DNA from 3 places in the Pantoea sp. CFCC18177 genome. Region 2 is predicted to be linked to each of the others. Evidence: predicted binding sites of a transcription regulator. Region 2 holds the regulator's gene; each other region holds the start of a gene.
The links. Region 2 encodes sigma-54, which starts transcription at its own class of promoters, with help from an activator protein. Its sites were predicted from a motif close to GTTGGCACANNTTTCGCTNT; they were not measured.
Positions count from the first base shown of each region.

Region 1: glnA (glutamate--ammonia ligase) is a predicted target of sigma-54. The motif match lies at 7,886-7,905, and genes of this name have one in related genera.
Region 3: glnK (P-II family nitrogen regulator) is a predicted target of sigma-54. The motif match lies at 2,536-2,555, and genes of this name have one in related genera.

Region 1 covers NZ_JBNBPL010000016.1:6,863-17,342, forward strand. Annotated here, with positions in the region: gene spfP (small protein SpfP) at 166-213, shown strand; gene yihA (ribosome biogenesis GTP-binding protein YihA/YsxC) at 300-941, opposite strand; gene yihI (Der GTPase-activating protein YihI) at 1,496-2,017, shown strand; gene hemN (oxygen-independent coproporphyrinogen III oxidase) at 2,254-3,627, shown strand; gene glnG (nitrogen regulation protein NR(I)) at 3,677-5,086, opposite strand; gene glnL (nitrogen regulation protein NR(II)) at 5,094-6,143, opposite strand; gene glnA (glutamate--ammonia ligase) at 6,329-7,738, opposite strand; gene typA (ribosome-dependent GTPase TypA) at 8,178-9,998, shown strand; gene yihX (glucose-1-phosphatase) at 10,183-10,480, shown strand, end outside.
Region 2 covers NZ_JBNBPL010000007.1:73,280-83,759, reverse strand. Annotated here, with positions in the region: gene ACPUC8_RS09310 (calcium/sodium antiporter) at 1-847, shown strand, start outside; gene kdsD (arabinose-5-phosphate isomerase KdsD) at 861-1,841, shown strand; gene kdsC (3-deoxy-manno-octulosonate-8-phosphatase KdsC) at 1,855-2,421, shown strand; gene lptC (LPS export ABC transporter periplasmic protein LptC) at 2,418-2,990, shown strand; gene lptA (lipopolysaccharide ABC transporter substrate-binding protein LptA) at 2,965-3,519, shown strand; gene lptB (LPS export ABC transporter ATP-binding protein) at 3,525-4,250, shown strand; gene rpoN (RNA polymerase factor sigma-54) at 4,299-5,732, shown strand; gene hpf (ribosome hibernation promoting factor) at 5,754-6,041, shown strand; gene ptsN (PTS IIA-like nitrogen regulatory protein PtsN) at 6,204-6,686, shown strand; gene rapZ (RNase adapter RapZ) at 6,739-7,593, shown strand; gene npr (PTS phosphocarrier protein NPr) at 7,590-7,862, shown strand; gene mtgA (monofunctional biosynthetic peptidoglycan transglycosylase) at 7,869-8,591, opposite strand; gene arcB (aerobic respiration two-component sensor histidine kinase ArcB) at 9,488-10,480, opposite strand, start outside.
Region 3 covers NZ_JBNBPL010000026.1:24,377-34,856, forward strand. Annotated here, with positions in the region: gene tesB (acyl-CoA thioesterase II) at 1-751, shown strand, start outside; gene amtB (ammonium transporter AmtB) at 822-2,111, opposite strand; gene glnK (P-II family nitrogen regulator) at 2,145-2,483, opposite strand; gene ACPUC8_RS21185 (SmdB family multidrug efflux ABC transporter permease/ATP-binding protein) at 2,743-4,518, opposite strand; gene ACPUC8_RS21190 (SmdA family multidrug ABC transporter permease/ATP-binding protein) at 4,511-6,280, opposite strand; gene ACPUC8_RS21195 (Lrp/AsnC family transcriptional regulator) at 6,305-6,766, opposite strand; gene ACPUC8_RS21200 (PLP-dependent cysteine synthase family protein) at 6,883-7,923, shown strand; gene cof (HMP-PP phosphatase) at 8,075-8,896, opposite strand; gene ACPUC8_RS21210 (SgrR family transcriptional regulator) at 8,990-10,480, shown strand, end outside.

The DNA.
Region 1 (10,480 bases), on a different contig from region 2:
CTGCTTATCCCCTAAGCATTTTTTTAGTAATTAAACTACATGCCTTAAGCCAAAGTGTGACGAACCTGGTAAAAAAGATGTCGGATCCTGAAACTTAACAACAAAAAACCCTTTGTCGGTCAGGAAAAATCAGGTAAAGTTCATCGCGTAGGGTACAGAGGTAAGATGTTCTATCTTTCAGACCTTTTACTTCACGTAATCGGATTTGGCTGAATATTTAGCCGCCCCAGTCATTTATGACTGGGGCGTTTTTTATTGGGCTTTTTCTGAAAAGCGGGCTGAAAAACCCGCTGGAGAGATTAGGCGGATGGTGCTTCGCTATCGCCTTCCTGCGCCGGTTCCAGTTCAGCGAACCAGTTGTCCAGCTTTTGACGAACGATATCCACACCCAGCTTTTTCAACGATGAGAACATCTCGACCTGCACATCACCCATAAAGCCCAATGCAGCTTCACGCACCATCTTGAGCTGTGCTTTACGCGCGCCTGAGGCCAGCTTATCCGCTTTAGTTAACAGTACCAGCACCGGAATGCCACTCTGAACGGCCCACTCAATCATGTTCTGATCGAGGTCTTTCAATGGATGGCGGATATCCATCAGCACCACCAAGCCTTTCAGTGCCTGACGTTTCTGCAAATATTCAGACAGTGCGCGCTGCCACTTGCGCTTCATTTCTTCCGGTACTTCCGCGTAACCGTAACCTGGCAAGTCCACTAAGCGCTTACCATCAACCACTTCAAACAGGTTGATGAGCTGGGTACGGCCAGGCGTTTTACTGGTACGTGCCAGACCTTTCTGATTGGTCAGGGTGTTCAGTGCGCTGGATTTGCCCGCATTAGAGCGCCCGGCAAAGGCGACTTCAATGCCCGCATCCGCCGGCAAATGGCGAATATCCGGGGCGCTGAGCATAAAATGGGTCATGTGATAGTTCAAAGCAGACAAAGTAAAACTCCAGCAGAGTGATTCGGCAATTGGGCTGATTATACCTGTTATGGCGCAAAAGTGCCCGATGGCGTCTTAACGCGCTATTTTGTAAGAGATCAACGATTGTTACTGCCAGTCATTACCGCTTAATGGAATGTTCACATTAAGACTTGTTGTTAATAATCATGGTGTTAATGGAATCATGAAAAAGACCGCTCTAAATAAGAGACAAGTCTCACTTGTTCATTTTACTGATTGGTCTACATTGAGTGTCAGTGCACGGCAGCACCCATCAGGATGATGCGCTCAGGAGTGTCGGGGAAGACCAAGAGCATGGCAGGAAGTGATTCAGGCACGAGTCAGACAAGGAAAAGGAATACTCGCAGGAGCGATGGGGCGAAGGAGCAACCGGGACGTGGTGAGCCGTAAAGGATTGATACCGTAATTCCTTCATGAGAAGGTGCGAAATAAGGCGATAGCATAGGCTATCGCCTTTTTTCTTTGCCCGCTTTCTGCTAGATTTCGCCGCAATTCTATACTGAATTCACTTAGCATCACTGAGACCGGACACCATGAAGCAACCTGCATCAGCCCCGCGTGGCAAACCTGCTGCAAAAGCCAAGCGCAAATCGCGTGAAGAACTCAACCAGGAAGCGCGCGACCGTAAACGCGATAAAAAACACAGTGGCCACAAATCTGGCAGCCGTGCCAATCCGGAAGTGCAAGCCGCAAATAAAGGCCAGGGTAAAAAAAGCCAGGACCCACGCGTAGGCAGCAAAAAGCCGATTGCGCTGGTGGCCGACGGTAAAACTCAGCCAGAGAAGAAACCCGCCGCGCAACCCAAGTCGAAAGCGGAAAAAGTGCGTTTAACGCCGCAGGAAGAGCTGGCCAAGCTGGAAAACGATGAGCGTCTGGATACGCTGCTGGATCGTCTTGAAAATGGCGAGACGCTGAGCGGCGAAGATCAGGCCTGGCTGGACCAAACCTTAGACCGCATCGACGAGCTGATGGAAACTCTGGGCATTGCCTTGGATGACGAAGCGGAAGATGAGCAGGCAGAAGAAGATATGATGCGCCTGTTGAAGGGCAACTAAGGCACTTTTTGATCGGCATGCGTGTTACCGCATGCCGCGCTAAACAGGTATTCGCTTATGCTTTGGCCTGGATCAATTTTAGCGCTGCTACTGACATGTTATCTGCTGTGGTTATTGTTTAAACTACGCCGCCTGTCGCGTCTGAAGTCGCGTATACGCCGGCGTTCGGCTCACCGCTTCATCCACTCTTCTGCTACGCGACCCTCTCTCAGACGACGTCACCGTAAGGAGTGAGCATGTCATCGCAGCAGATTGAATGGGATCAGCGCCTGATTGAAAAATACAATTACGCAGGCCCGCGCTACACCTCTTATCCCACTGCGTTGGAGTTTAATGAAAACTTCGGCGAGGCGGCATTTCAGCAAGCCGTTGAACGCTATCCTGAGCGCTCTCTGTCACTGTATGTGCACATCCCGTTCTGCCATCGTCTGTGCTATTTCTGCGGTTGCAATAAGATCGTCACGCGCCAGTTGCACAAGGCAGACCGCTATCTTGATGTGTTGGAACAGGAAATCCGTCAGCGAGCCCCGCTTTTTGCTGGTCGTCGCGTAACCCAATTACACTGGGGCGGCGGCACGCCAACCTTTCTTAACCCGGCACAGGTGAGCCGGCTGGTGGCGCTATTACGCAGCCATTTTGACATTGCGGATGATGTTGAAATGTCGATCGAGGTCGATCCACGTGAAATTGAACTGGAGATGATCGATCATCTGCGTGCCGAGGGGTTTAACCGACTGAGCATGGGCGTGCAGGACTTCAACAAAGCCGTGCAGGAGCGTGTTAACCGCGTTCAGGATGAAGAGACCATCTTTGCCCTGGTCGAGCGTGCTCGGGCGCAGGGGTTCCGTTCCGTGAGTCTCGATTTGATCTACGGCCTGCCGTTGCAAACGCCAGAGAGCTTTGCTTTTACCTTGCAGCGGGTAATCGCACTCAATCCCGACCGCCTTAGCGTGTTTAACTATGCGCATATGCCCACCCTGTTCGCGGCGCAACGTAAGATCAAAGATGATGAACTGCCCAGCGCCGCCCAGAAGTTGCTGATTCTGCAGCAAACTATCGCAACCTTAACCCGCGCGGGCTACCAATTCATTGGGATGGATCACTTTGCCAAGCCAGATGATGAGCTGGCTGTGGCACAGCGTGCCGGTGTGCTTCATCGCAACTTCCAGGGTTACACCACCCAGGGAGAGAGCGATCTGCTCGGTTTCGGGGTGTCGGCGATCAGTATGCTGGGTGACGGCTATGCGCAGAACCAGAAAGATTTGAAGGCGTATTATCGCGACGTTGAGCAGCGTGGCAATGCCTTGTGGCGCGGCCTGACGTTAAGCGATGATGATTGCCTGCGCCGCGATGTGATCAAAGCGCTGATCTGTAATTTCTCTCTGGATTTTTCTGCCATTGAGGCGCACTGGCCAATCGATTTTGACGACTATTTCGCAGAGGATTTAGCGCTGCTTGCGCCGTTAATCGCCGATGGCTTGCTGGAACAGCAGGGGCTCAGCCTGCAGGTAACGGGGATTGGACGTTTGCTGATTCGCAATATCTGCATGTGCTTTGATCGTTACCTGCGCCAGAAAGCCCGCCTGCAGCAATTTTCACGTGTGATATAAAAACAAAAGGCGGCCTGAAGGCCGCCTGCGGTTGCACTAAGCTGCAATCTTACTCCATACCCAGTTCTTTCAATTTACGCGTCAGCGTATTTCGACCCCAACCGAGTAACCGTGCGGCTTCCTGCTTGTGCCCCTGAGTGTGGCGCAGTGCGGTGGTGAGCAGCGTGCGTTCCATTTCCGGCTGAGCTTCAGAGAGCAGGTTTTGATGACCGGAACGCAGCGCGCGGTCCGCCCATTGTGCCAGCAGTGTTGCCCAGCTATCTGGCAGCGACTGAACCGGGCTATCTGGCGTGCTCGACTCAAACAGTTCCGGCGGCAGATCCTGAATCAACACTTCCTGGCCCGCAGCCATTACGGTTAACCAGCGGCAGGTGTTCTCCAGTTGGCGCACGTTACCGGACCAATGCAGACGCGTCAGTGCGGTTTCCGTCTCCTGGTGCAGAATCTTCGCTTCAACACCCAACTCACGCGCAGCCACCTGCAGGAAGTAGCGCGCCAGACGAGGGATGTCTTCACGACGCTCGCGCAGTGGCGGCAGATGGACACGGATCACGTTGAGACGGTGGAACAAGTCTTCACGGAACTTGCCTTCCTGCACGCGCAGTTCAAGGTTTTGGTGGGTTGCCGCGATGATACGCACGTCCACTTTCACCGGCGCATAGCCGCCCACGCGATAGAACTGGCCATCAGCCAAAACGCGTAACAAGCGGGTCTGCACATCGAGCGGCATATCACCGATTTCATCGAGGAATAGCGTACCGCCATCAGCTTGCTCAAAGCGACCCTGACGAATCTGGTTTGCCCCGGTAAAGGCACCTTTCTCGTGTCCGAACAGCTCGGATTCGATCAGGTCTTTAGGAATGGCAGCCATATTCAGCGCGATAAACGGTGATTTAGCCCGCGGACTATGACGATGCAGCGCATGCGCCACCAACTCTTTACCGGTACCTGATTCGCCGTTAATCAGCACACTGATCGACGAGCGCGACAAGCGGCCAATTATACGGAACACATCCTGCATCGCTGGCGCTTCGCCAATGATATCGGTAGTGGGGCCGCTCACCGGCTGATTGCGCGGCTGCTGCTGCTCCTGATAATGGCTAATCGCACGTTCAACCAGTGCCACCGCCTCATCGATATCAAACGGTTTTGGCAGGTAATCAAACGCACCCTGCTGATAGGCGCTCACTGCGGCATCCAAATCCGAATGCGCGGTCATGATGATCACCGGCAGCATAGGATGACGCTGTTTAATTTGTTTCAGCAACGCCAGCCCATCCATGCCCGGCATGCGAATATCTGATAACAATACATCTGGGGTTTTACTTGAGAGTGCATCCAGCACCTCATTGGCGCTGTCAAATGTTGCGCAGCTCAAACCGGCTCCAGTGAGCGCACGTTCAAGCACCCAGCGGATGGAGCTATCGTCATCGACGATCCAGACTATCCCTCGTTGCATAGAAACCTCACTGGCGAATAGGCAGGTAGACCGAGAATTCGGTGTGTCCTGGCCAACTGTTAAATTCTATTTTTCCTGAATGCTGATCGATCAAACTGCGGGCGATGGAGAGACCTAAACCCGTGCCCCCTTCGCGTCCGCTGACCATCGGATAGAACAGCGTATCTTGTAGCTGGGCAGGTATGCCTGGGCCATCATCTTCAATATCAATGCGTGCCACTAAGCGATAACGTGTGCCGTGCAGCGTCAGTTGGAAAGCAGTGCGCGTGCGGATGACGATAGTGCCGCCTTCCTCACCCAGCGCTTGCAGGGCATTACGCACTACATTAAGCAGCACCTGCTCAATCTGGTCAGGGTCATGCGGCAGTTCTGGCAGGCTGGGGTCGTAATCACGCACCAGCGAGACATTGTCCGGTAACTCCATTGAGACCAGGTTGACCACGCGCTCGGCCACCTGATGAATGCTTTGTGTTACGTGCATACCCGGCTGTTGTGGCCCGAGTAAGCGATCGACCAGATTGCGCAGGCGGTCCGCCTGTTCAATGATGATCCGGGTATATTCATGCAGCGACGGATCGGGCAGGGCACGGGTTAATAATTGTGCCGCGCCGCGTAATCCACCCAGCGGGTTTTTAATTTCATGTGCCAGTCCGCGCACTAAATCACGGGCTGCGACCTGCTGTGCATGTTGCAACTGTTCCTGGCTCAGGCGGCGTTGATTATCCATCGGCGCCATTTCCAGCAAAATAAGGCCATCGGGCAGTCGTTGCGCCGTCAGCGACATAATGTGCGCTCGGCCATCAACCACCAAAGTGACTTCGCTGTCGGTAAAGCCCTGGCCTGCTCCAAGACTCTCGCTCATCACCTCAATATTCAGCGAAAAATAGCCGGTTAATTCCGGTAATGGCGTGCCGAACAATTTGCGTGAGCTTTGCGCCAGTAATTGCTGAGCTGCCGGGTTGGCATAATGGATAACCAGATCGTTATCGACCAGCAAAATACTGTTGATTAGAGAGTTGAGTATCTGCCCCGCGTCGGGCAGCGTGCCAGTAGCCATACAGCGTTCCTCTGCACTAAGTTAGTGCATTATAGCCTTTTAGGACGGAAATCTGTCTTTGAAACGGTATTTGCGCGGAGAAAAAAGCCCATCCGGAGATGGGCCAAAGTTTCCACGGCAATATAAAAAGTTTTCAGACTCTGTGCGCCGCCAAAAAAGCGGCGCATGAAGCCGAATTTTTTAAATTAAACGCTGTAGTACAGTTCGAACTCAACTGGGTGCGGAGTCATGCGCACACGGTCAACTTCTGGCTTACGCAGTTCAATGTACGCATCGATAGCGTCATCAGTGAACACGCCGCCACGGGTCAGGAACTCGCGGTCTTCGTTCAGTGCGTTCAGTGCTTCTTCCAGAGAACCTGCAACTTTTGGAATCTCAGCTTCTTCTTCCGGAGGCAGGTCATACAGGTTTTTGTCCATGGCATCGCCAGGGTGGATCTTGTTGATAACACCATCAAGACCCGCCATCAGCAGTGCAGTGAACGCCAGGTATGGGTTAGCCGCTGGATCCGGGAAGCGCGCTTCGATACGACGAGCTTTCGGGCTTGCAACCACTGGAATACGGATAGAAGCAGAACGGTTACGGGCAGAGTAAGCCAGCATAACAGGTGCTTCGTAGCCTGGGACCAGACGCTTGTATGAGTTAGTGGTTGGGTTCGCCAGGGCGTTGATCGCTTTAGCGTGCTTGATGATACCGCCGATGTAGAACAGAGCAGTTTCAGACAGGCCGCCGTACTTGTCGCCAGAGAACAGGTTCACGCCGCCTTTTGACAGGGACATGTGGCAGTGCATACCAGAACCGTTATCGCCGAACATTGGCTTAGGCATGAAGGTTGCAGTTTTGCCGTACGCGTGAGCAACGTTGTGCACCACGTATTTGTAGATCTGAATTTCGTCAGCTTTTTTGGTCATGGTGTTGAAGCGGGTTGCCACTTCGTTCTGACCAGCAGTTGCCACTTCGTGGTGGTGAGCTTCAACCACCAGACCCATCTGCTCCATGGTCAGACACATAGCAGAACGGATGTCCTGAGCTGAGTCGACTGGTGGAACTGGGAAGTAACCGCCTTTCAGACCTGGACGGTGACCTTTGTTACCGCCTTCGTATTCTTTACCGGTGTTCCATGCTGCTTCGATATCGTCGATAGCAACGTGTGAACCTGAGGTAGATGAACCGAAACGAATGTCATCGAACAGGAAGAACTCTGGCTCTGGTCCAAACAGCACGGTATCCGCGATGCCTGAAGAACGCAGGAACTCTTCTGCACGCTTAGCAATGGAGCGTGGGTCACGGTCGTAGCCCTGCAGTGTGCCTGGCTCGAGGATGTCGCAACGAATGATCAGGGTAGAGTCTTCGAAGAACGGATCCATCACCGCAGTGGTCGCATCCGGCATCAGCACCATGTCTGATTCGTTAATGCCTTTCCAGCCGCCGATGGATGAGCCATCGAACATTTTGCCTTCTTCGAAGAAGTCAGCGTTAACCTGGTGCGCAGGGATAGTAACGTGCTGTTCTTTACCTTTGGTATCGGTAAAACGCAGGTCAACAAACTTAACTTCGTGTTCGTTCATCATCGAGAGAACGTGTTCAGCGGACATACTCAACTCTCCTGGAAATGGTCATTATCGTCATGGTGAGAGAACTTCGTTGCCTGGAATGTGTCACGACTTCTGACCATTACCTAACCAAGATCTCGGCAAGCTCTTTCAACCGTTTTATAACTGTCGTTTTCGCTTAAAAGATATAAAGCGAATTCTGTGCCAACTTTATTACAATGGTGAAAATGGCGCTGTGGCGCGCTCTTTGGTGAGTCGACCACTGCACCAGTATGGATGGTGCGCACTAATTTGGTGCTCCATGGATGAAATTGCGCCCCAAAAAGGTGCAAAACACCATCGCAGTGCAGATTAATGCACCGTTATTGGTGCTAAAAAACAGCACTATGAGAAACTTTAAGTGAATACTGTGATCATGTTCAGTCTTTCGCTTAATCCGTGTACAATACCGCGTTATTTCTATAATGCCTGAGGCAAAGCTGTGATCGAAAATTTGCGTAACATCGCCATTATCGCGCACGTTGACCATGGTAAGACCACCCTGGTTGACAAACTCTTACAACAGTCCGGTACTTTTGATGCCCGTACCGAAGCGACTGAGCGCGTAATGGACTCCAACGATTTGGAGAAAGAGCGTGGGATTACCATCCTCGCAAAAAACACCGCCATCAAATGGAACGACTACCGTATCAACATCGTTGATACCCCAGGACACGCCGACTTCGGTGGTGAAGTGGAGCGCGTTATGTCCATGGTGGATTCGGTGCTGCTGGTTGTAGATGCGATGGATGGCCCTATGCCGCAAACCCGCTTCGTAACCAAAAAAGCCTTTGCTCATGGTTTGAAGCCGATCGTAGTCATCAACAAAGTTGACCGTCCTGGCGCGCGTCCAGATTGGGTTGTTGATCAGGTCTTCGACCTGTTCGTTAACCTCGATGCGACCGACGAGCAGCTGGACTTCCCTATCATTTATGCTTCAGCGCTGAATGGTATTGCAGGTCTGGACCACAACGACATGGCTGACGACATGACCCCGCTGTACCAGGCGATTGTGGATCGTGTTTCTCCGCCACAGGTTGAAGTTGAAGCACCACTGCAGATGCAGATCTCGCAGCTGGACTACAACAACTACCTGGGTGTTATCGGCATTGGCCGCATCAAGCGCGGTAAAATCAAGCCGAACCAGCAAGTCACTATCATTGATAGCGAAGGCAAAACCCGTAACGGTAAAGTCGGTAAAGTACTGGGCCACCTGGGTCTGGAACGTATCGAAAGCGCCGAAGCTGAAGCTGGCGATATCATCGCGGTAACCGGTCTGGGCGAGCTGAACATCTCTGACACCATCTGTGATACGCAGAAGGTTGAAGCGTTGCCAGCCCTGAGCGTCGATGAACCAACCGTAACCATGTTCTTTAACGTCAACACCTCACCTTTCTGCGGTAAAGAAGGTAAGTACGTGACTTCGCGCCAGATCCTGGAGCGTCTGAACAAAGAGCTGGTGCACAACGTGGCACTGCGCGTTGAAGAAACCGAAGATTCAGATGCGTTCCGCGTTTCTGGTCGTGGTGAGCTGCACTTGTCTGTTCTGATCGAGAACATGCGTCGTGAAGGTTTCGAGCTGGCGGTATCCCGTCCGAAAGTTATCTTCCGTGAATTCGAAGGCCGTAAGCAAGAGCCATTCGAAAACGTGACCCTCGACATCGAAGAAACCCACCAGGGTTCTGTGATGCAAGCGATGGGTGAGCGTAAAGGCGACCTGAAAAACATGGATCCTGATGGTAAGGGCCGTGTACGTCTTGACTACATGATCCCAAGCCGTGGTCTGATTGGCTTCCGTAACGAATTCATGACCATGACTTCAGGTACCGGTCTGCTGTACTCCACCTTCAGCCACTACGACGATGTGCGTCCGGGTGAAGTGGGCCAGCGTCAGAACGGCGTGCTGATCTCTAACGGCCAGGGTAAAGCGGTAGCGTTCGCCCTGTTCAGCCTGCAGGATCGCGGTAAGCTGTTCCTGGGTCACGGTGCGGAAGTGTATGAAGGCCAGATCATCGGTATTCACAGCCGTTCAAACGACCTGACAGTTAACTGCCTGACCGGTAAGAAACTGACCAACATGCGTGCATCAGGTACTGATGAAGCCACCACTCTGGTTCCACCGCAGAAAATGACGCTGGAGCAGGCTATCGAGTTCATCGATGATGACGAACTGGTAGAAGTGACTCCGCAGTCAGTCCGTATTCGTAAACGTCACCTGACCGAGAACGACCGTAAGCGTGCGTCTCGCGGCGGTAAAGACTAAGCGAAACAGTCTGATATTTAAGCCCCGCATTGCGGGGCTTTTTTATGTCTGCAACCCGCTGAAACGCTCGCTTTCTGAACTTTGCACCGGCTTCCAAATCGCGGATTTCCTCCTCATCGTACCTGTTCAGCTTCTCGTTTTACCGCTAGAGTGAATGATCCAGGGAACATAGAGGAGAGGCGTCATGCTGTACATTTTTGATTTAGGCAATGTGATTGTTGATATCGATTTTAACCGTGTGCTCGGCGTCTGGAGTGACCTGGGACGTGTGCCGCTGGCGACGCTGCAAAGTCGCTTCCGTATGGATGAAGCGTTTGAAAAACACGAACGGGGTGAAATCAGCGATCCTGAATTTGCGGCACGCATCTGTGACCAACTGGACATTGCACTGAGCTATCCGCAATTCACTGCAGGCTGGCAGGCAGTGTTTGTCGGTGTTCGCCCGGAAACACTGGCGATCATGAACAGACTGCGCGCCAACG
Region 2 (10,480 bases):
CATTGGCACATCGTTACCCGAATTGATCGTCTCCTTCTCGGCGGCACAACACGGTCAGATGGACTTAGCGGTGGGCACTGCCCTCGGCTCGAATATCACCAATATCCTGTTAATACTCGGCGGTGCGGCGCTTTTGCATCCTTTGACAGTGCATTCCAATCTGATTCGCCGCGAACTCCCCTTGATGCTACTGGTCTCACTGCTAAGCGGCATTATGTTGTTTGATAATCATCTTAGTCGACTGGATGGGGCAGCACTGCTGCTGATCGCGCTGGGCTATTTGGTGATTGCGATTCGCATCGCCCGCCGCGCGGAGCGTGATAACAATGATACGTTAACGCGTGAGCAACTGGCCGAACTGCCGCGCGATGAAGTCGGCAACACCGTGGCCTTTCTGTGGTTGGCGGTGGCGCTGATAATTTTACCGATGTCGACCCGTATGGTGATCGACAATGCCACCGTGTTTGCCGACTACTTTGGTGTCAGTGAACTGGTGATGGGTCTGACGCTGATTGCGGTGGGCACCAGCTTGCCAGAGCTCGCCACCGTCGTGGCAGGCGCACTGAAAGGTGAAGACGATATCGCCATCGGTAACCTGATTGGCGCGAATATTTTTAATCTGGCGATCGTACTGGGCCTGCCTGCACTGATTCATCCCGGCAGCATTGATGCGCATGCCTTCGCGCGTGATTACTGGGTCATGCTGGGCGTGAGCGTATTGTTTGCCCTGCTCTGCCTGCTGCGCAAGCGCCGTATTGGTCGCGTAGCGGGCACATTACTGTTAGGTGGATTTATCGCGTGGGTACTGTGGCTGTGGCTCAGCCCTGCGCTTATCTCAAGTTATTAAGGACGGACTGACCATGTCACATCAGCAACCGGATTTTGATTACCAGCAGGCGGGCAAAGCGGTACTGCGCATCGAACGTGAAGGACTTGAGCAACTCGATCAGTATATTAACGCCGACTTCAGCCGCGCCTGCGAGATGATTATTGCCTGCCGCGGTAAAGTGGTGGTGATGGGAATGGGTAAATCCGGGCATATTGGTGCGAAAATGGCGGCAACCTTCGCCAGTACCGGCACCTCGTCGTTCTTTGTTCACCCAGGTGAGGCCAGCCATGGTGACCTCGGGATGGTCACACCAAATGATGTGGTGATTGCTATCTCGAATAGCGGCGAGTCGAATGAGATCCTCGCCCTGATTCCAGTGCTGAAGCGCCAGAAAGTGCCACTCATCTGCCTCACCAGCCGCCCAGAAAGCGCGATGGGGCGTGCCGCAGATGTGCATTTGTGCGTGAAAGTGCCACAGGAAGCCTGTCCGCTGGGATTAGCGCCGACTTCCAGCACGACCGCAACGCTGGTGATGGGGGATGCACTCGCCGTAGCACTGCTGGAAGCGCGCGGTTTTACTCAGGAAGATTTTGCATTGTCACATCCCGGCGGTGCCCTCGGCCGCAAGCTTCTGCTGCATGTCAGCGACATCATGCACAGCGGTGATGAGATCCCTCACGTGAGCCGTGATGCCTCGCTGCGTGATGCGTTGCTGGAGATCACGCGTAAAAATCTTGGCCTGACGGTGATCGTTGATGACCTGATGAAAATTGAAGGCATCTTCACCGATGGTGACTTGCGCCGCATCTTCGATATGGGCATCGATTTTCAGTCCGCCAGTATTCAGGATGTGATGACGCGCGGTGGGATTCGTGTGCGCCCCAATATGCTGGCGGTGGATGCGCTTAACTTAATGCAAAACAAAAACATCACTGCAGTGCTGGTCGCCGATGACGATCGTCTTCTTGGTGTGGTACATATGCATGACATGCTGCGCGCTGGCGTAGTTTGAACAGGAACAAATAATGAGTGTTGAATCCACAATGGTTGATACCTGCTACGGTCCGGTCAGTGCCGATGTTATGGCGCGCGCGGCTAAGATTCGCCTGCTAATTTGTGATGTTGATGGCGTGATGTCAGATGGTGTCATTTACATGGGCAACAGCGGTGAAGAGTTGAAGGCGTTTAACGTGCGCGATGGCTACGGCATCCGCTGCCTGCTGACCTCAGACGTCGAAGTGGCTATTATAACCGGCCGTAAAGCGAAACTGCTGGAAGACCGCTGCCAGACGTTGGGCATTACGCATCTTTACCAGGGACAATCTGATAAGCTTTTGGCGTGGCGCGAACTCCTGGATAAACTGTCTTTATCTGCCGATCAGGTTGCCTATATTGGCGACGATTTAATCGACTGGCCCGTGATGGCGCAAGCTGGCTTAAGTGTAGCCGTGGCCGATGCCCATCCGGTTTTACTGCCACGTGCAAACTACGTGACTCGTATCGCTGGCGGTCGGGGTGCGGTGCGTGAACTGTGCGATTTGATCTTGATGGCGCAGAACAAATTTGAGGATGCCAAAGGGCAATCAGTATGAGTAAGAGCAGGCGTTGGATAACGCTGATTCTGGCCTTGATCGCCGTGGTGCTGATCGGCTGGAATCTCACCAACCAGGATGACAGCAAAGCGCCGGTGGCAACCAATACCCAAGAGCCAACGTACACCAGCGAAAAATCTCACTCTGTGGTTTATAACCCCACGGGGGCGTTAGCCTATAAACTGATCTCGGATAAAGTCACCTACTTTGCGGCCGATGAAGTTAGCTGGTTCGAAAATCCTGTGGCGACCACTTATGATGAAAACAAAGTGCCGACCTGGACCATTCGCGCTGATAAGGCAAAGCTGACCAAAGATCGTATGCTTTACCTTTACGGCCACGTTGAAGTGAATACGCTGACCCAGGATTCACAGCTTGAGCGCATCATCACCGATACCGCTCAGGTTAATCTGGTCACCCAGGATGTGACATCTGACGATCAGGTCACCCTATTTGGCCGCAGTTTTAATTCCACTGGCATGAAGATGCGCGGCAATTTACGAACAAAAAATGCCCAGCTGCTTGAAAAGGTCAAAACTTCCTATGAAATCCAAAATGAAAAAAAATAGCCTCAAGTTGTTGCTGGTAAGTGCACTGCTGGCCACCAGCCTGCCTGCGCTGGCCTTGACGGGTGATTCAGACAAACCCGTCAATATCGATTCCGTTAACCAGTCGCTTGATCTACAAGGCAACGTGGCGACCTTCACCGGCAATGTCATCGTTACCCAGGGTTCAATCAAGATCACCGCAGACAAAGTGGTGGTCACGCGTCCAGGCGGCGACAGCAAAAAAACCATCGTCGATGCTTACGGAACTCCCGCGACCTTCTATCAGATGCAAGACAACGGCAAACCGGTTCAGGGGCACGCTTCAAAGCTGCACTATGAGCTGGCGAACGATTTTGTTGAGCTGACGGGCAACGCCTTCATTCAGCAGCTGGACAGCAATATCAAAGGCGATCGCATCACCTATCTGGTCAAAGAACAGAAAATGCAGGCTTTCAGCCAGGGTGACAGCAAACGCGTGACCACCGTGCTGGTGCCGTCGCAGCTGCAAGACAAAAACGGCTCAACTGCGAGCCCAAAAAAGAGTAACTGATCGCTATGGCCACATTAGTCGCTGAAAATTTGGCGAAAGCCTATAAAGGCCGCCGCGTGGTAGAAGACGTCAGCCTGCAGGTAAAATCAGGTGAAATTGTTGGCCTGCTCGGCCCGAACGGTGCTGGCAAAACCACCACGTTTTATATGGTCGTGGGCATTGTCCCGCGCGATGCTGGCCGTATTGTCATTGATGATGAAGATATCAGTATCCTGCCACTGCATGCACGCGCGCGTCGCGGTATCGGCTATCTGCCTCAGGAAGCTTCGATCTTCCGCCGCCTGAGCGTGTATGACAACTTAATGGCCGTACTGCAGATTCGCGATGATTTAACGGAAGAACAGCGTCAGGATCGTGCAAACGAGCTGATGGAAGAGTTCCATATCGAACACCTGCGCGACAGCATGGGTCAGGCGCTCTCCGGAGGCGAACGACGTCGTGTGGAAATCGCACGGGCGCTGGCGGCCAACCCGAAATTTATCCTGCTGGATGAACCTTTTGCCGGTGTTGACCCCATCTCCGTTATTGATATCAAGAAAATCATCGAACATCTGCGTGACAGCGGCCTTGGCGTGCTGATTACCGACCACAACGTGCGTGAAACCCTCGCCGTGTGTGAACGCGCTTACATCGTCAGCCAGGGGCATCTGATTGCACATGGTACCCCTGATGAAATTCTTGCAGATGAGCAGGTTAAGCGTGTTTATTTGGGCGAAGAGTTCAGACTCTGATAAGGTGTCGGAATACCCGACATTTGCTTAGGAAATTCTGGCCGGATTATGAAGCAAGGTTTGCAACTCAGGTTCAGCCAACAGCTGGCAATGACCCCACAGTTGCAGCAGGCCATTCGTCTGCTGCAACTCTCGACGCTTGAACTCCAGCAGGAACTGCAACTGGCGCTGGAAAGCAATCCGCTGCTTGAGCAAACTGAACTGCATGAAGAAGTCGATGCGCGTGAACATCAGGAAAGTGATGCGTTAGATACACGCGAAGCGCTCGAACAGAAAGAGATGCCGGAAGAGCTTCCGCTCGACGCCACCTGGGATGAGATCTACACCGCAGGCACGCCTTCTGGTACCGGTACGGATTATCAGGATGATGAGTTGCCGGTCTATCAGGGCGAAACCACCCAGTCACTGCAGGATTACCTGATGTGGCAAGTGGAGTTAACGCCGTTCACCGATACCGATCGCGCCATTGCCACCTCGATTGTTGATGCCATCGACGAAACCGGCTACCTCACAGTCAGCGTTCAGGACATTTGCGACAGTATTGGCGATGAAGAGCTGACGCTGGAAGAAGTCGAAGCCGTGCTCAAGCGCGTCCAGCGTTTCGATCCCGTAGGTGTTGGCGCACGTGACTTGCGTGATTGCCTGCTGGTGCAGCTCTCGCAGTATGCTGCAGACACGCCGATGCTGGCCGAAGCGCGCCTGATCGTCAGTGAACATCTTGATCTGCTGGCCAACCACGATTTCCGCAGCCTGATGCGCGTCACACGTCTGAAAGAAGAGGTGTTAAAAGACGCGATGTTGCTGATTCAGTCACTTGATCCACGCCCCGGGCAGTCAGTGAACACCAGCGAACCTGAATACGTCATCCCGGACGTTCTGGTACGCAAGAACGGTGCGCGCTGGACGGTAGATCTCAACGCTGACAGCCTGCCACGTCTGAAGATTAATCAGCACTATGCCGCGATGGGCGGTTCGACGCGCAATGACAGCGATAGCCAGTTCATCCGCAGTAATCTACAAGAAGCCAAGTGGCTGATTAAAAGCCTCGAGAGCCGCAACGATACCTTGCTCAAAGTCACTCGCTGTATCGTTGAGCAACAGCAGGCGTTCTTTGAACAGGGTGAAGAGTACATGCGCCCGATGGTGTTGGCGGATATCGCACAGGCCGTCGATATGCATGAATCCACGATTTCTCGCGTGACCACGCAAAAGTACTTACATAGCCCGCGTGGCATTTTCGAACTGAAATATTTTTTCTCCAGCCACGTCAACACCGAGGGCGGTGGCGAAGCCTCCTCCACGGCGATTCGTGCGCTGGTGAAAAAATTGATTGCCGCGGAAAATCCCGCAAAACCCTTGAGCGACAGCAAACTCACCTCCATGTTATCCGATCAGGGCATCATGGTGGCGCGACGTACGGTTGCTAAATATCGCGAGTCTTTGTCTATACCGCCATCAAACCAGCGTAAACAGCTGGTTTGACCGAATGAGGAAGGAAGACCTATGCAGCTAAACCTAACCGGACTGAATGTTGAGATAACCGAGCCACTGCGTGAATTTGTAAACAGCAAATTTGCCAAACTAGAACACTACTTTGATCGTATCAATCAGGTTTATATTGTTCTGAAAGTGGAGAAGGTGACGCAGATTGCGGATGCAACACTGCACGTCAACGGCGGGGAGCTGCACGCCACAGCGGAAGCGGAAGACATGTACGCGGCCATCGACGGGTTAATCGATAAGCTTTCCCGTCAGCTGACCAAACATAAAGACAAACTGAAAAAACACTAACCTTCATGCTTGCAGAGTGCCGATCGGTTTGGCACTCAGAGCACAAATGGGGCGGGATGACCGCCCCGTTTTGTCATCTGCGCAAGCGCCAACGGGGAACTCGCCATTGCGGTATGAATGGCGTTACCCTTATGGCTATGTGAACTCGCAAGTGAAACGATGATGAACAACGATCTGACACTGGAATTGAGCTCGGTCCTCACACTGGACTGTACCCGAAGCGGCGTACACTGCCAGAGTAAAAAACGCGCGCTGGAAATTATCAGCGAGTTGGCAGCAAAGCAGCTCAATCTGCCGCACCAGACGCTTTTTGAAGCCATTTTGACCCGTGAGCGCATGGGCAGTACCGGCATTGGTAACGGCATCGCTATTCCACATGGCAAGCTGGAGGAGGATACGCTGCGTGCTGTTGGCGTGTTTATCAGCCTCGATCAGCCGATTGCCTTCGATGCCGTCGATAACCAGCCGGTTGACCTGCTGTTTGCCCTGCTGGTGCCTGCAGACCAGTGTAAAACCCATCTGCATACGCTGTCGCTGGTCGCGAAACGCCTGGCGGACAAAACCGTCTGCCGCCGTTTACGCGCCGCACAGAGTGATGAAGAGCTCTATGCGATTATCACAGAAGCTCAGGAAGAACACTCTTAAGCGACAGACACTTTTACCGGCGTTATCGCCGGTTTAAAACGGGAGAATTGTGATGGTGCTGATGATCGTTAGCGGTCGGTCAGGCTCAGGAAAGTCGGTTGCACTACGCGCCCTTGAGGACATGGGGTTCTACTGTGTTGATAACCTGCCGGTGGTATTGCTGCCGGAGCTGGCGAACACCTTAACGGAGCGCAACATTTCGGCTGCAGTCAGCATTGATGTGCGCAACATGCCTGAATCACCCGAAGTATTCGAAACGGCTCTCAACAATCTGCCTGAGTCGTTCTCTCCGCAGCTGCTGTTCCTGGATGCCGATCGCAATACCTTAATCCGCCGTTACAGCGATACGCGCCGCCTGCATCCCCTCTCCAGCAAAAATCTGTCGCTGGAAAGTGCCATCGATGAAGAGAGCGATCTGCTGGAGCCATTGCGATCGCGTGCTGATTTGATCATCGACACTTCCGAGATGTCGGTACACGAGCTGGCAGAGATGCTGCGAACACGCCTGCTGGGCAAGCGCGAGCGTGAATTGACCATGGTGTTTGAATCCTTTGGATTTAAACACGGCATTCCGATTGATGCAGATTACGTGTTCGATGTGCGTTTCTTACCGAACCCGCACTGGGATCCTAAACTGCGTCCGATGACGGGTCTTGATCGCCCGGTCGCCGCCTTCCTGGATCGTCATACCGAAGTGCACAACTTCATCTACCAAACGCGCAGCTATCTGGAACTGTGGCTGCCGATGCTGGAAACCAACAACCGCAGCTACCTGACCGTAGCCATTGGCTGTACGGGTGGTAAACACCGTTCAGTGTATATCGCTGAGCAGCTGGCGGATTACTTCCGTTCACGCGGTAAAAATGTGCAGTCTCGTCATCGCACTCTGGAAAAACGCAAATCATGACCGTGAAGCAAACCGTTGAGATTCGAAATAAGCTGGGTATGCACGCTCGTCCGGCCATGAAGCTGTTCGAGTTGGTACAGAGTTTTGATGCTGAGGTGCTGCTGCGTAACGAGGCGGGAACGGAAGCCGAGGCCAGCAGTGTGATTGCATTGCTGATGCTGGACTCGGCAAAAGGCGGCCATATTGAGATTGAGGCCAGCGGCCCGGAGGAAGTCCAGGCGCTGGCAGCCGTCATTGAGCTGTTTGAAGCGGGCTTTGACGAGGACTAGAAGCGATTAATGCAGCTTGTAGCGTTCAAGGAAGCCTTCGCCCCCAAGCTGTCGCATCTGTCGCATGATCCACTGCTGACGCATACGGACATACCCTGAAGGCGCATCCGCGCGGAAGCGAATAGGATTAGGTAACACCGCCGCCAGCAGCGCGGCTTCAGAGATCGTCAGGCGACTGGCGGGTTTATGAAAGTAGCGCTGCGAAGCTTCTTCCACACCAAACACACCGTTGCCAAACTCTGCGATATTCAGGTACACCGTCAAAATTCGGCGTTTAGTCCAGACGGTTTCAATGCCCACCGTCAGCCCGGCTTCCAGGCCTTTACGCACCCAACTGCGACCATCCCATAAAAACAGGTTTTTAGCCGTCTGCTGAGACAAGGTTGAGGCACCGCGCATCCGCTCGCCACCTTCGTTATCCAATACTTGTTGAATCGCGTCGACATCAAATCCCCAGTGTTCCGGAAATTTCTGATCTTCAGAGGCAATCACCGCCAGTGCCATCCACGGGGAAATATCATCCATCCCCACCCAATCGGAATGGGCGACATAATCAAAGCGGCCACTCATCCAGGCCCCAAGCTGACGCTCTACCATCACCGCTGAAAACGGTACAGGCAGGAAGGCAAAGATCACAATTCCTGCGAGCCAAACCCCAAGCCAAGCCAGTAGCACTTTTACTACCAGCACTTTAATGCGTTGTCCCAGTTTCCCTTTACTCTTACTCATGCAATTTTCTCTTACCTGTTCCCTGAGTTAATCAATCACTCAAGTCACGATTTCATATATCTGCGATTCAAGCCTAACCTTTATCCCTCATTGCCAGTCACTTAGAAGGAAAGTTATTACCTGCGCAACCATCGTTCCTCTATTAGAGCCAATTACATCAAGCACTTCCGCCAACAAGGAATCGGTTCCATGGTGAAAAAACCATCAGAATCTTTACCGTCAAACACTTAAACCGATGTGATTAAGATCACAATTAAACTTTCACAATACTTAACATTAAACTTTCAAAGCATTTGAATATGTTCATTGATAAGCGAGACCATTCTGAAAAACGTGGCGAAAATAGCATCGCCGACTCAGCCAACTCCCTGTTTTGAGGTAAAGCACCTCCCCCTCATTTTGGTTTACATTACGGCGTTAAACCCTAAACTGGAACTTTCTAAAGAGGGTTTCCAAAACGTTTTGGATAACCCGCCAAAAACCTCATATTTCTTGTCTAATATCAGTATGTTAAGCTTATTTAACTGCGATTTTTTAGCGGAATAAGATTTTCAACGCTGCCGACAGGCTTTTCCTGCTTCTGGCTGAAGGAAATCCAGGCAAAAAGCAGAACATTTGGTCAAAAATAGTGCAATACGGCAAAGAAATTAATTCCTTACTTGACTGTGTCAGCAAATTAATGTTTTCTGTATTTAAACGCTGCTCAACATCACACAATTTAATGAATCTTGTCACAAGCGTTGGCGAATTTGTTAAGGTGATTTTGAAGCGTCATCCAATACCAAACTGTTGCTGATTCAATCGACCACTAACGATAGCAGCAGTACCCATTTCCCTGGTGTTGGCGCAGTATTCGCGCACCCCAGTTTCGACTGGGGTCATTTTTTTCTGGCGTACTACGATTTTTCCCGCTCTGCTACCCATTCGCGTAACACGTTAACTTCATGTTGCCACTCATGTTTTAATTCGTCGATCCACTCCTGCACGTTATCCCACCAAGCTGGCAATTCCGGGGACTGAATCTGCTTCGCGAGCTTTTGCAAGTGCAACAGACCCACCGAACCTGCCGCACCTTTGATCTTATGCCCCTCTTCCGCAATCCCTTTCTGGTCACGCGCCATCATGTTGGAATCCAGCACTTCAAGATAACCCGGCATCATTTGCTCAAACATCGTCAGGCTTTGCTTAATCAAACCCGGGCCGACCAGTTCAATGTATTGCTCCAGCATCTCGACATCGAGTAGCGTGCGGGAATGCTCGTCTGATGAGCTCATAACAGCCTCTGACGCGTCTCCCTGGTAATCCCAGAACTTTTTGATTATCGCGGTCAGAGCTGGCACGGCCAGCGGCTTACTCAACACATCATCCATACCCGCATCGAGGTACTCTTTTTTATCTTTGAGGACATTGGCAGTGAGCGCCACTAACGGCGGTAACGAGATGCCGGCGTGCTGCTGATGTATGGCACGCGAGACATCCAGCCCGGTCATATCGGGCAGCTGGATATCGAGCAACACCAGATCAAACTCCTGCGGATCGAACATCGCCAGCGCGTCACTGCCGGTCATCGCCACTTCCACGCTGCATCCCAGTTTTTCCAATACCGAACGGGCGACAATCACGTTCAATTCGATATCTTCCACCAGCAGCACGTGCAGCGCCGGCAACGGCATGCTGTCGTCTACGTTCTCATCTTCTACTTCATCCGCCACGCGCGGTGCTTTGATATCGACCCTGAAGCATGAACCCTGACCCGGCGCGCTGCGGACGCTGATATCGCCGCCCATGGCCTGTGCCAGGCGGCGTGAAACGGCCAGGCCAATCCCGGTTCCCGTTGCGGGCTTACCGCCCTGCTGATCTTTCACCTGGTAATACATGGCGAAGATTTT
Region 3 (10,480 bases), on a different contig from region 2:
GGTCGTCGGACAGGCGCTGTATGCGGCAAAACAAACCGTGCCAGAAGAACGCATCATCCACTCGTTCCACAGCTACTTCCTGCGCCCCGGTGACAGCCAGAAAGCCATCATCTATGACGTTGAAACCCTGCGTGACGGCAAAAGCTTCAGTGCGCGCCGTGTCAGCGCGGTGCAGAATGGCCACCCGATTTTCTACATGACCGCCTCATTCCAGGCACCAGAGCAGGGATTTGAGCATCAAAACACCATGCCGCAAGTGCCCGGACCGGATAACTTACCTTCTGAGCAAGATCTGGCGCAAAAACTTGCCGCACATTTGCCGCTTAAACTCAAAGAGAAGTTTCTTGCTGAGCGCCCACTGGATATTCGTCCGGTGCAAATTCACAATCCGTTAAAAGGCCGGGTCGATGAGCCGCTGCGTCAGGTGTGGGTTCGTGCCAATGGTCAGATGCCGAGTGATCAACGCATTCACCAATATGTGCTGGGTTATGCTTCCGATCTCAACTTCCTGCCGGTGGCGCTGCAACCGCATGGCAAAGGCTTCCTGGAACCGGATATGCAAGTGGCGACCATAGACCACTCTATGTGGTTCCATCGCCCCTTCGACCTCTCAGAATGGCTGCTGTACAGCGTGGTGAGCACCTCCGCATCCGGTGCGCGCGGTTTTGTGCGAGGGGAGTTCTATACGCAGGATGGCACCCTCGTCGCTACCACGGTGCAAGAGGGCGTGATGCGCCAACGTGAGGCATAAAAAAGGGGCGATATTATCGCCCCTTATGCTTTTTATTGTTTTAGCGCACTGCTCTTCAGCAGCCCGGCACTTACTGGTTGTAAGCGTTTTCGCCGTGGCTGTTCACATCCAGACCTTCACGTTCCTGATCTTCTGGAACACGCAGGCCAACAATCATATCTGCCAGTTTGAAGCCGATGAAGGCAACCACACCAGACCAGACGATGGTCACGCCGCAGCTGAACAGCTGTACCCAAACCTGATGGCCCATGGTCACGCCTTCAGCGTAGCCCACACCACCCAGTGAAGAGGAGGCGAACACACCGGTCAGGATACAACCCAGGATACCGCACACACCGTGTACACCGAACACATCGCATGGGTCATCCACACGCAGCCATTTTTTCAGGGTAGTTACGCCCCAGATACCTGCCAGGCCACCGGCCAGACCGATAATCAGCGCGCCGCCAACACCGACATAACCACAAGCTGGGGTGATAGCAACCAGACCCGCGATGAAACCAGAACACGCACCCAGCAGAGAAGGCTTGCCACGCATTGCCCACTCACCGAACACCCATGACAGCACCGCACCTGCAGTCGCTACAACGGTATTCAGGAAGGCCAGTGCAGCAATTTCGTTCGCTGAAGAGGCTGAACCGGCGTTGAAACCAAACCAGCCAACATACAGAATCGCTGTACCGGTGAAGACCATTGGCAGGTTGTGTGGTTTGAAGGCTTCTTTACCAAAGCCAGCACGTTTGCCCACCAGGTAAGCACCCACCAGACCGGCTACCGCGGCGTTGATGTGTACAACGGTACCGCCTGCGAAGTCCAGCGCACCATCTTGAGCCAGCAGACCGCCTGCCCAGACCATGTGTGCGATTGGCAGATAAGAGAGCGTCAGCCATACCACCACGAAAATCAGTACCGCAGAGAAGCGAATACGTTCTGCCAGTGCACCCACAATCAGGCCCACGGTAATACAGGCGAATGAAGCCTGGAACGCAACGTGGATATACTGATAGAAGCTACCCATCACCGCTTTCAGCTCGATATTTTTCAACATCGCCCACTGGAAGTTACCGAAGAAGGCGTTGCCTTCGCTGAAGGCCAGCGAATAACCGTAAATTACCCAGAGTACGCACACCAGTGAGAAAGTCACTGCGACCTGAGTCAGCATTGAAAGTACGTTCTTACCGCGAATTAAACCGCCGTAGAACAGGGCAATGCCCGGAATCGACATGAACAGCACCAGTGCGGTACAGATCATCATAAAGGCGTTATCCGCTTTGTCCGCAACGGCAGGTGCTGCCGCCATGGCCAGAGACGGTAACAGTGCCAGGCTGGTGAGGCCTAACTTAGTCATCAGTTTATTCATTTCTTTCCATCCCATCACAATTCAGAGCCCCAGTTACAGTGCTGCTTCGTCGGTCTCGCCGGTGCGAATACGAATAACGCGCTGCAGTTCTGCGACGAAGATTTTGCCGTCGCCAATTTTGCCGGTGTAAGCGGCTTTGCTGATGACATCCACCACTTCATCGAGTTGATCGTCCGCAATCGCGATATCAATTTTTACTTTTGGCAGGAAGTTCACGCTGTACTCGGCACCGCGGTAAAGCTCTGCGTGACCTTTCTGGCGACCAAAACCCTTCACTTCGGTAACAGTCAATCCCTGAATGCCAATGGAGGATAAGGCTTCACGCACGTCCTCCAGCTTAAATGGTTTGATTACCACGGTAACCAGCTTCATACGTTCCCCTCCGGATAATAAATTGAGTGAGTCTCGCGGACACGCAGAGATATAAGCAAACGCTGTGCCATAAATGAAAAAAGTGCGGAAGTCAGTGGCATAGAGGCGCTGGATAGCGCTTCGTTATGTGATGGGTAGCTCAATCTGGAGGATGGGGTTAAGAAAGGTGTTGCAATATTGCACTCCTTTGGTGCTTTCAGCCTCAAAGGAGTGCATCAATACAGAACAATCTGATAAATCTGCGCAAAAAAGGTGCAAATCACCCTTCAGCTTGTACGGGGATGCTCGCCGCGAGTTCATCACCCGCTTGTTGCAATTGATACATCTGCCAATAACGACCTTGTTGTGCCAGCAATTGCGCATGCGTACCGCGCTCGGCAACCTGGCCGCGATGCAGCACCAGGATTTGATCCGCTTCGGTAATGGTGGAGAGACGGTGCGCAATCACCACCAGCGTGCTGTGTTGACGCAGTGCACGCAAAGCATGCTGAATCGCCTGCTCGGTACCGGAATCAATGTTGGCGGTGGCTTCATCCAGAATCAAAATCTGTGGCAACGACACCAGCACGCGCGCCAGCGCCAGCAACTGTTTCTGTCCCACCGACAAATTATTGCCCTGCTCCCCTAAGCGCGTGTGAATGCCCTCTGACATTGCACGTGCTAAAGGGGCAAGCTGCACGGTTTCCAGCGCCTGCCACACCTGCTCTTCAGGAATATCGCGTCCCAAACGTACATTCGCCAACAGCGTATCAGCCAGAACCACCGGATCCTGTTGCACCATAGCGATACTTTGCCGCAGTGCCTCATGGGAGAGTTGCGGTAATGGGCGGCCATCCAGCTCAATACTGCCGCGCGTTACCGGGTAGTAGCCCATTAACAGATTCGCCAGGGTACTCTTACCGCTACCGGTATGCCCGACCAGGGCGATAAAGCCCCGCGCCGGTACGTCCAGATTAATATGGCTCAGCACATCGCGGTCATCACGGTAGGCAAAGCTGACATCGTGCAGCTTGATACGGCCTGAGGCCAGCGGCTGGTTATCGGCACCGTAACCTTGTTGTGCGGCATCCATCAGCTCAAAAATACGTTCACCGGACACCACCGCCTGCTGCAGCATCGACTGCTGCGTCGTCAGCTCGATCAGAGGTTCATTCAGGCGGCCAAGATAAGTAATAAAGGCGTAAAGCACCCCAACTTCAAACACGCCCGGCGTGGCAAAGCTAAACAGCATCAGCAACCCACACAGGATCATCGCTGAAAACAGGCTCAGCAGCGGACGCAGCAGGAAGCCATCCAGACGCAGCGTTTCCATGCGCGCCAGATAGTGCGAGCGGCTCGCCTCCCCCATGCGCTCGCCGAAGCGCGCCTGCTGGCGGAACTGCTGGATCACACTCATGCCGTTGATCACTTCATTGAAGCCGTTGTTGATGTCGGCGAGATAACTGCGCACCCGGCGCGCGATCGGCGTACTGTAGCGCTGGTAGATCAGCATCACCGTTAACACCAGCGGGAAGATCACGATCGCTACCAACGCCATGCGCCAGTCGAGTGAGAACATCGCCACCAGCATTGCACCAATTAACGCGGCACTGCGTAAAACAGTTGCCACCACCGTGACGTAGAGATCTTTGATCACTTCGGTATCGTTGGTGACGCGGGAAATGATTTGCCCCACTGGTTGGGTATCAAAGGCGCTTAAGGGCTGACGCAGTGCAGCGTTCATCACATCGACGCGCAGTTGTTGCACCACGCCAATCGCGGCACGGTTAAACAGCAGCGCCTGAAAATAGTGTAAGCCCGCCGCCAGCAGTTGCAGCAACACAAAGCACACCAACAAGCCAATGGCGATGGCCCACGGCATCTGATGTTTCGCCACCAGATTATCAATGAAATAACTCACCAATACCGGGCCGGTGACTTCGGCGGCAGCGGCAATCCACAGCATGCCGACCGCTAACCACAGGGATTTTCGCCAGGGTTTGCCGTAAGCCAACAGGCGTTTGAGCGTTGGCCACAAACGAGGTGATTTAGCCATGATTTGATCCCTCCGCCACATCGTCCTCATCCAGTGCCGCTTCCAGTTGCTGATAGCGGTACATATCGCGATACCAGCCCTCTTTGCTCACCAGGCTGTCGTGATCGCCACGCTGTGCAACAGCGCCCTGCTGCAGCACCAGAATCTCACTGGCTTCGGTCAGTGCCGACAAACGGTGCGCACTGATAATCAACGTGCGGCCTTTGCCCCACTGCCGTAGGTTATGCAAGATTTCATGCTCGGTGCGGCCATCAACGGCAGAGAGTGCATCGTCCAGAATCAGGATCTCGGCATTCAGCAGCAGCGCGCGCGCAATCGCAATACGCTGTTTTTGGCCGCCGGAGAGCATCACTCCGCGCTCACCGACTTCGGTGTCGTAACCTTGTGGCAGGCGCAGAATGTCATCATGCACACAGGCCATCTGCGCCACGTACTCGATCTCTTGCTGGGTGGCATTAGGTCGGCCCAGTGCCAAATTGTTCGCCACCGTATCGGAGAACAGAAACGGTGTCTGGCTCACTACCGCTAATTTGCTACGCCAGCTGTCGAGCCGTAGCTGGTTCAGTGGCAGGTTGTGATAGCGAATATCGCCCTGGTCGATATCAAAGTGGCGCTGAATCAGGCTCAGCAGCGTACTTTTACCGCAGCCGGTTGGGCCACACAGCCCTAACATTTGTCCCGGCTTCAGTTGGAAATTGAGGTGGCTAAGCACCGCGCCAGAACTGGCGGGATAGCGAAACTCACGAATGGCGACCTGCATCACACCCGGTTCAGCGGGCAAGACTTTTTGCCCGTCTTCCACCGCTGGGGCTTCCGCCAGCAGTGCGCGGATACGACTCCACGCGGCGCTCCCGCGCTCGACAATATTGATCATCCACGCCAGCGCCAGCATCGGCCAAATCATCAGCCCCAGATACATCACAAAACTGGTGAGCTGGCCCAGCGTCAGGCTGCCATGCCACACCATCCATCCACCGCCCGCGATAGCCAGCAGATTAGAGAAGCCCACCGCGATATAGATGATCGGATCAAAGCGCGCATCAACACGCGCCACATGCAGATTTTTCTTGCCGGTGTCGCTGGCAATATCAGCAAACTGCTGCGACTGATGATCTTCCAGACCAAAGGCTTTGATCATGCGAATGCTGGTGAGGCTTTCCTGAGTTTGATCGTTGAGGCTGGAGAAGGCTGCCTGCGCGACTTTAAAACGCTGATGCAGGCGCGATCCATCTTTCTGGATCGCTATCGCCATAATCGGCATCGGGATCAGCGCCAGCAGCGTCAGCTCCCAGCTGATCTGCGTGCTCATCACCGCCAGCACCACCAGCCCCATCACCAGCGAATCCACTAGCGTCAACACGCCCTCGCCTGCCGCGAATACCACGCGGTCAACATCGTTAGTGGCACGAGCAATCAGATCGCCGGTACGGTGGCGCAAATAGAAGGCTGGATGCTGGCGACTTAACTGGCGATAGAAGTCTTCGCGCAGTTCTACTGCTAGTTGATAAGAAGCGCCGAACAGCAGCACGCGCCAGACATAGCGCAGCAGATAGACAATAACCGCAGTGGCCAGCATCACGCCGATCCACATGAAAATTTTACCGCTGCTTAAGGTATGTTGCGTCACGCCGTCAACAATCACCCCTACCACATGCGGTGGTAAGAGTTGCAGCAGTGCAATGACAATCAGCAAGCTGACGGCACCCAGATATCGCCGCCACTCGCGTAGAAAATACCAACTTAACTGGCTAAATAATCGCACAAGAAACTCTCTTTCTCTGCCCGATCAGGGCGCTACCGGCAAGGCGGTGGTATATTTTATCTCTTCCATGGCGAAGCTTGAGGTCACATCAATCAGGCCAGGTACGCCATTCACCAGACGTTTATAAAACGCATCATAGCTTTTCATATCAGCCACCTGGATGCGCAACAGGTAATCGTATTCTCCCGCCATACGGTAAAACGCCATGACCTCTGGCATTTGCTGAACCACGGCGACAAACTGATGAAACCATTCGCTGCTGTGCTGCTGCGTCTTCACAAACATAAACGCGGTGAGTGACAGCCCAATTTTTTCGCCGTCGAGCAATGCCACGCGCGCACGAATAATGCCATCATCTTCCAGCTTTTTCAGGCGTTTCCAGCACGGCGTAGTGGTGAGATTCACGGCATCTGCCAGCGACTGCAGCGATAACGTACAATCCTGTTGCAACATCGCCAGCAGTGTACGGTCAGTTTTATCTAGCATTCGGCGCTCCGGGAGAAAATTTTTCTCTTATCGAGCCATTATAACCCGATTAAAGCAACCTAATTTTCCTGCCTGTGCCTTACACTGTGCACAATAATTATTCTGGATAATGTCACATGCAAACGCCTTGGGTTCGCCACGCCATCAATGAAATTAATGCCGATTTTCAACGCTCTGCGGATACTCATCTCATTCGCTTTACGCTGGAAGCGTATCCCGGCATTCGCTTCTATCTTAAAGATGAAAGTACTCATCCGAGTGGCAGCCTGAAACATCGCCTGGCACGCTCGCTGTTTTTGTATGGCCTGGCTAACGGCTGGATCAAGGAAAATACCCCGATCATTGAGGCTTCATCCGGCAGCACTGCGGTGTCAGAAGCCTATTTCGCCCGCCTGTTGGGCTTGCCGTTTATCGCCGTGATGCCCGCCAGCACCGCTAAGCGCAAAATTGAGCTGATCCGCTTTTACGGCGGTGAATGCCATTTCGTGGCCGATCCTTGCCAGTTGTATAGCGAGTCAGAACGTCTGGCGCGAGAGCTGAACGGCCACTTTATGGATCAGTTCACCTATGCGGAACGCGCTACAGACTGGCGCGGTAACAATAACATCGCAGAAAGTATCTTTCGCCAGATGGCGCATGAGCCCCACCCCGTTCCGCATACGGTGATCATGAGCGCGGGCACTGGCGGCACCTCCGCAACGCTGGGCCGTTACATCCGTTATCAGGGCCACGATACGCGTCTGCTGGTGGTTGATCCTGAACACTCGGTATTTTTTGACTACTGGCACAGTCGTGACAGCGCTCTACGCAGCGACCGCGGTAGCCTGATTGAGGGCATAGGTCGCCCGCGTGTGGAACCCTCATTTTTACCCGATGTGATCGACGAGATGATAAAAGTGCCCGATGGCGCAACGGTGGCGGCAATGCTGCAACTGGAGAAAATTCTGGGGCGTCGCCCTGGCGCCTCTACAGGCACCAATTTCTGGGGCATGCTGCAGGTCGCGCAACATATGCGGGATAAGGGCCAACAGGGTTCACTGGTGACACTGCTGTGTGACAGCGGCGAGCGCTATCCGGATACCTATTACAACCCAGAGTGGGTGGCACAAAACGTGGGCGACATTCAACCGTGGCTGCGTGAAATATCCCCTAAATAATTCGGATTTCAGAAAGGCGGCAAACGAGAGCATCCCGATGAGCTTACTGAAGTAAGTGATTCGGGTAAACGAGTGAAGCCAACGCATCTGCAATTCGAAGTATGACGGGGATAATAAAAAACCGGACATCCTGTCCGGTTCACTGTAAACCTCAGCATTCGGGGGAATAATCGAGGTGTGGTGTGGTCATCCAGTGATTTAAGTAGTGAGACACCGCCTGTGTCTCGCAATGTCCAATAATCGGTAAATGGGGCAATGATGTTTTGAGCTGATTCATGGCATTGCCCATAATGAATCCTTTACCCACTCGTTCCAGCATTTCACGATCGTTCATGGCATCACCAAACGCCATGCAATCCGCCATCGACAGCGATAAATGCTGGCACAAGTGAGCCAGCGCGGCACCTTTGTGGCAATCCAGCGGCAGCACTTCGAGGCAATCCCACGCCGAGAAACAGATATTCGCGCGCTCGCCCAGCGCATCCTGCAATTCCACTTTTAGCGCCAGCAGTTCCTCATGCGGTGCGATAAAGCAAACTTTGGTGACTTCATGCGCCGACATCTGGCGTAAATCACGCAGTTGATAGTGGAAGCCACTCATCACGTGCGCAGCTCTCACAGAAGGTAACGGCTTATCGGTAAACCAGCCCTCATCGTTAAAGATGTGAATTGAGGCAGGCGTTTGCCAGTGGGTGTGAATCACCTCTTCTGCCAACGATGGCGGCAGATCGCAGCCAAATAATTGTTGCCCATCCAGATCGTGAATACGTGTACCGTTGCCGCTGATTAGCCAGGCGGGCAAGGTGATTTGTTCACGCACAACCTGCACATCCATCAAATGACGGCCAGTAGCAAAAGCAATGGTGACATCACGCTGATGCAGGGTATGCAGGGTGTCGATCGTTTCTTTACCTAACCGGTGCGTTGGCAGCAACAACGTGCCATCCATATCAAATGCTGCGAGGCGGGCCATGCGGATTCTCCAGTCTGAATAAGGGTTCCACTATCGCCTGGTAATTACGGAACTAATAGTGAATACTTTTAGAAAACTGTTCCGGGTTTACTGATGCGCGAACTTCATCGGGTTAATCAATTCCAGCGTCTGTGGCAATTGAGCCAAGGCGAACCACAGCGGCTCAGTGTGACTGCGATGGCACAACACTGCTTTTGCAGCGAGCGCCATGTGCGCACCCTGCTGCGCCAGTGGCAAGATGCGGGCTGGTTACGCTGGCAGGGCGAGGCGGGACGCGGCAAACAGGGCAAGCTGTCATTTCTGGTCTCGCCAGAACAGCTGCGTCAGCAACTGTTAGCCCAGCAGCTCGAAGCAGGGGAAGCGGTACAGGCCCTGCAGGTACTGGATCTTCACCCTGAACGGCTGGTCAAAATGCTGCGTCCTCTGATGGGCGGACAATGGCAAAACCAGGCGCCGGTGCTGCGTATTCCCTACTATCGTGCCATGGAGCCACTGCGCCCACTCAGCCTGACTGGGCGGGCCGAGCAACATCTTCTGCGGCAAATTTTTTCAGGGCTTACCCGTTTTGCAGGTAACGATGTTGAAGGCGATCTCGCTCATCACTGGCAGCACGACGACAGCGGGCGCGATTGGTATTTCTGGCTGCGTCCACAACTCAGCTGGCATAACGATGAACCGATCCATGCAGCTCAACTCGCCACACAATTGCAGCAGATCAGGCAAACGGAGGTGGGTCGCCGCTTGCTGGCCTCCATCGAGCATATCGAGGCACCGCATCCATTAGCACTGCGTATTCAGTTGCACCAGAGCGACTACTGGCTACCACAACGGTTAGCACATCAATTCTGCCTGCTCCCACATCCCGACGCAGTGGATGTGGGGAGCGGCCCCTGGAAACTGACGCATTTCACTGACGATCTGGTGCGGCTGGAGAGCCACGCGCGCTGGCATCTGCAGCGCCCTCTGATTCAGGTGGTGGAATACTGGATCACCCCGCAGCTGTTTGCGCACGGCCTGGGTACCAGCTGCCGTCATCCGGTGCAGATTGCGATTGGCGATCCCGACGAACTGGATGCACTGCGTCCTGTCGATCGCAGCATTAGCCTTGGCTTCTGTTATCTGGCACCACGCATCTCCGCTCACTTAAGTGCTGCCCAGGCCAAAGCGCTGATTGCCTTAATCCAGATCAGCGGTGTGATTCAACAACTTCCTCTGGATGAAGGGTTGATCACCCCCAGCCACGAGTTATTGCCTGGCTGGCCCGTGCCATTAGAAGAGGCGAGCCACGTCGCACTACCGGAAAAACTGACGCTGCATTACCATCTCCCCATTGAGTTACATGTGATGGCTCAAGCGCTGGTCCCGCTCCTGGCGCAACAGGGATGCACTCTGACCTGCGTTTTTCATGATGTTAAAAGCTGGCATGACGATATTGATCTCAGCGAGGCGGATGTGGTGATGGGGGACCGTTTGATCGGCGATGCGCCGCTGTTCACTTTAGTGAACTGGTTAGAGAACGATCCGGTCTGGCTTCCGCTGCGCGCAACGGTATTGCAGGCCCCCCTCAGCGCTATCGCCCATGAG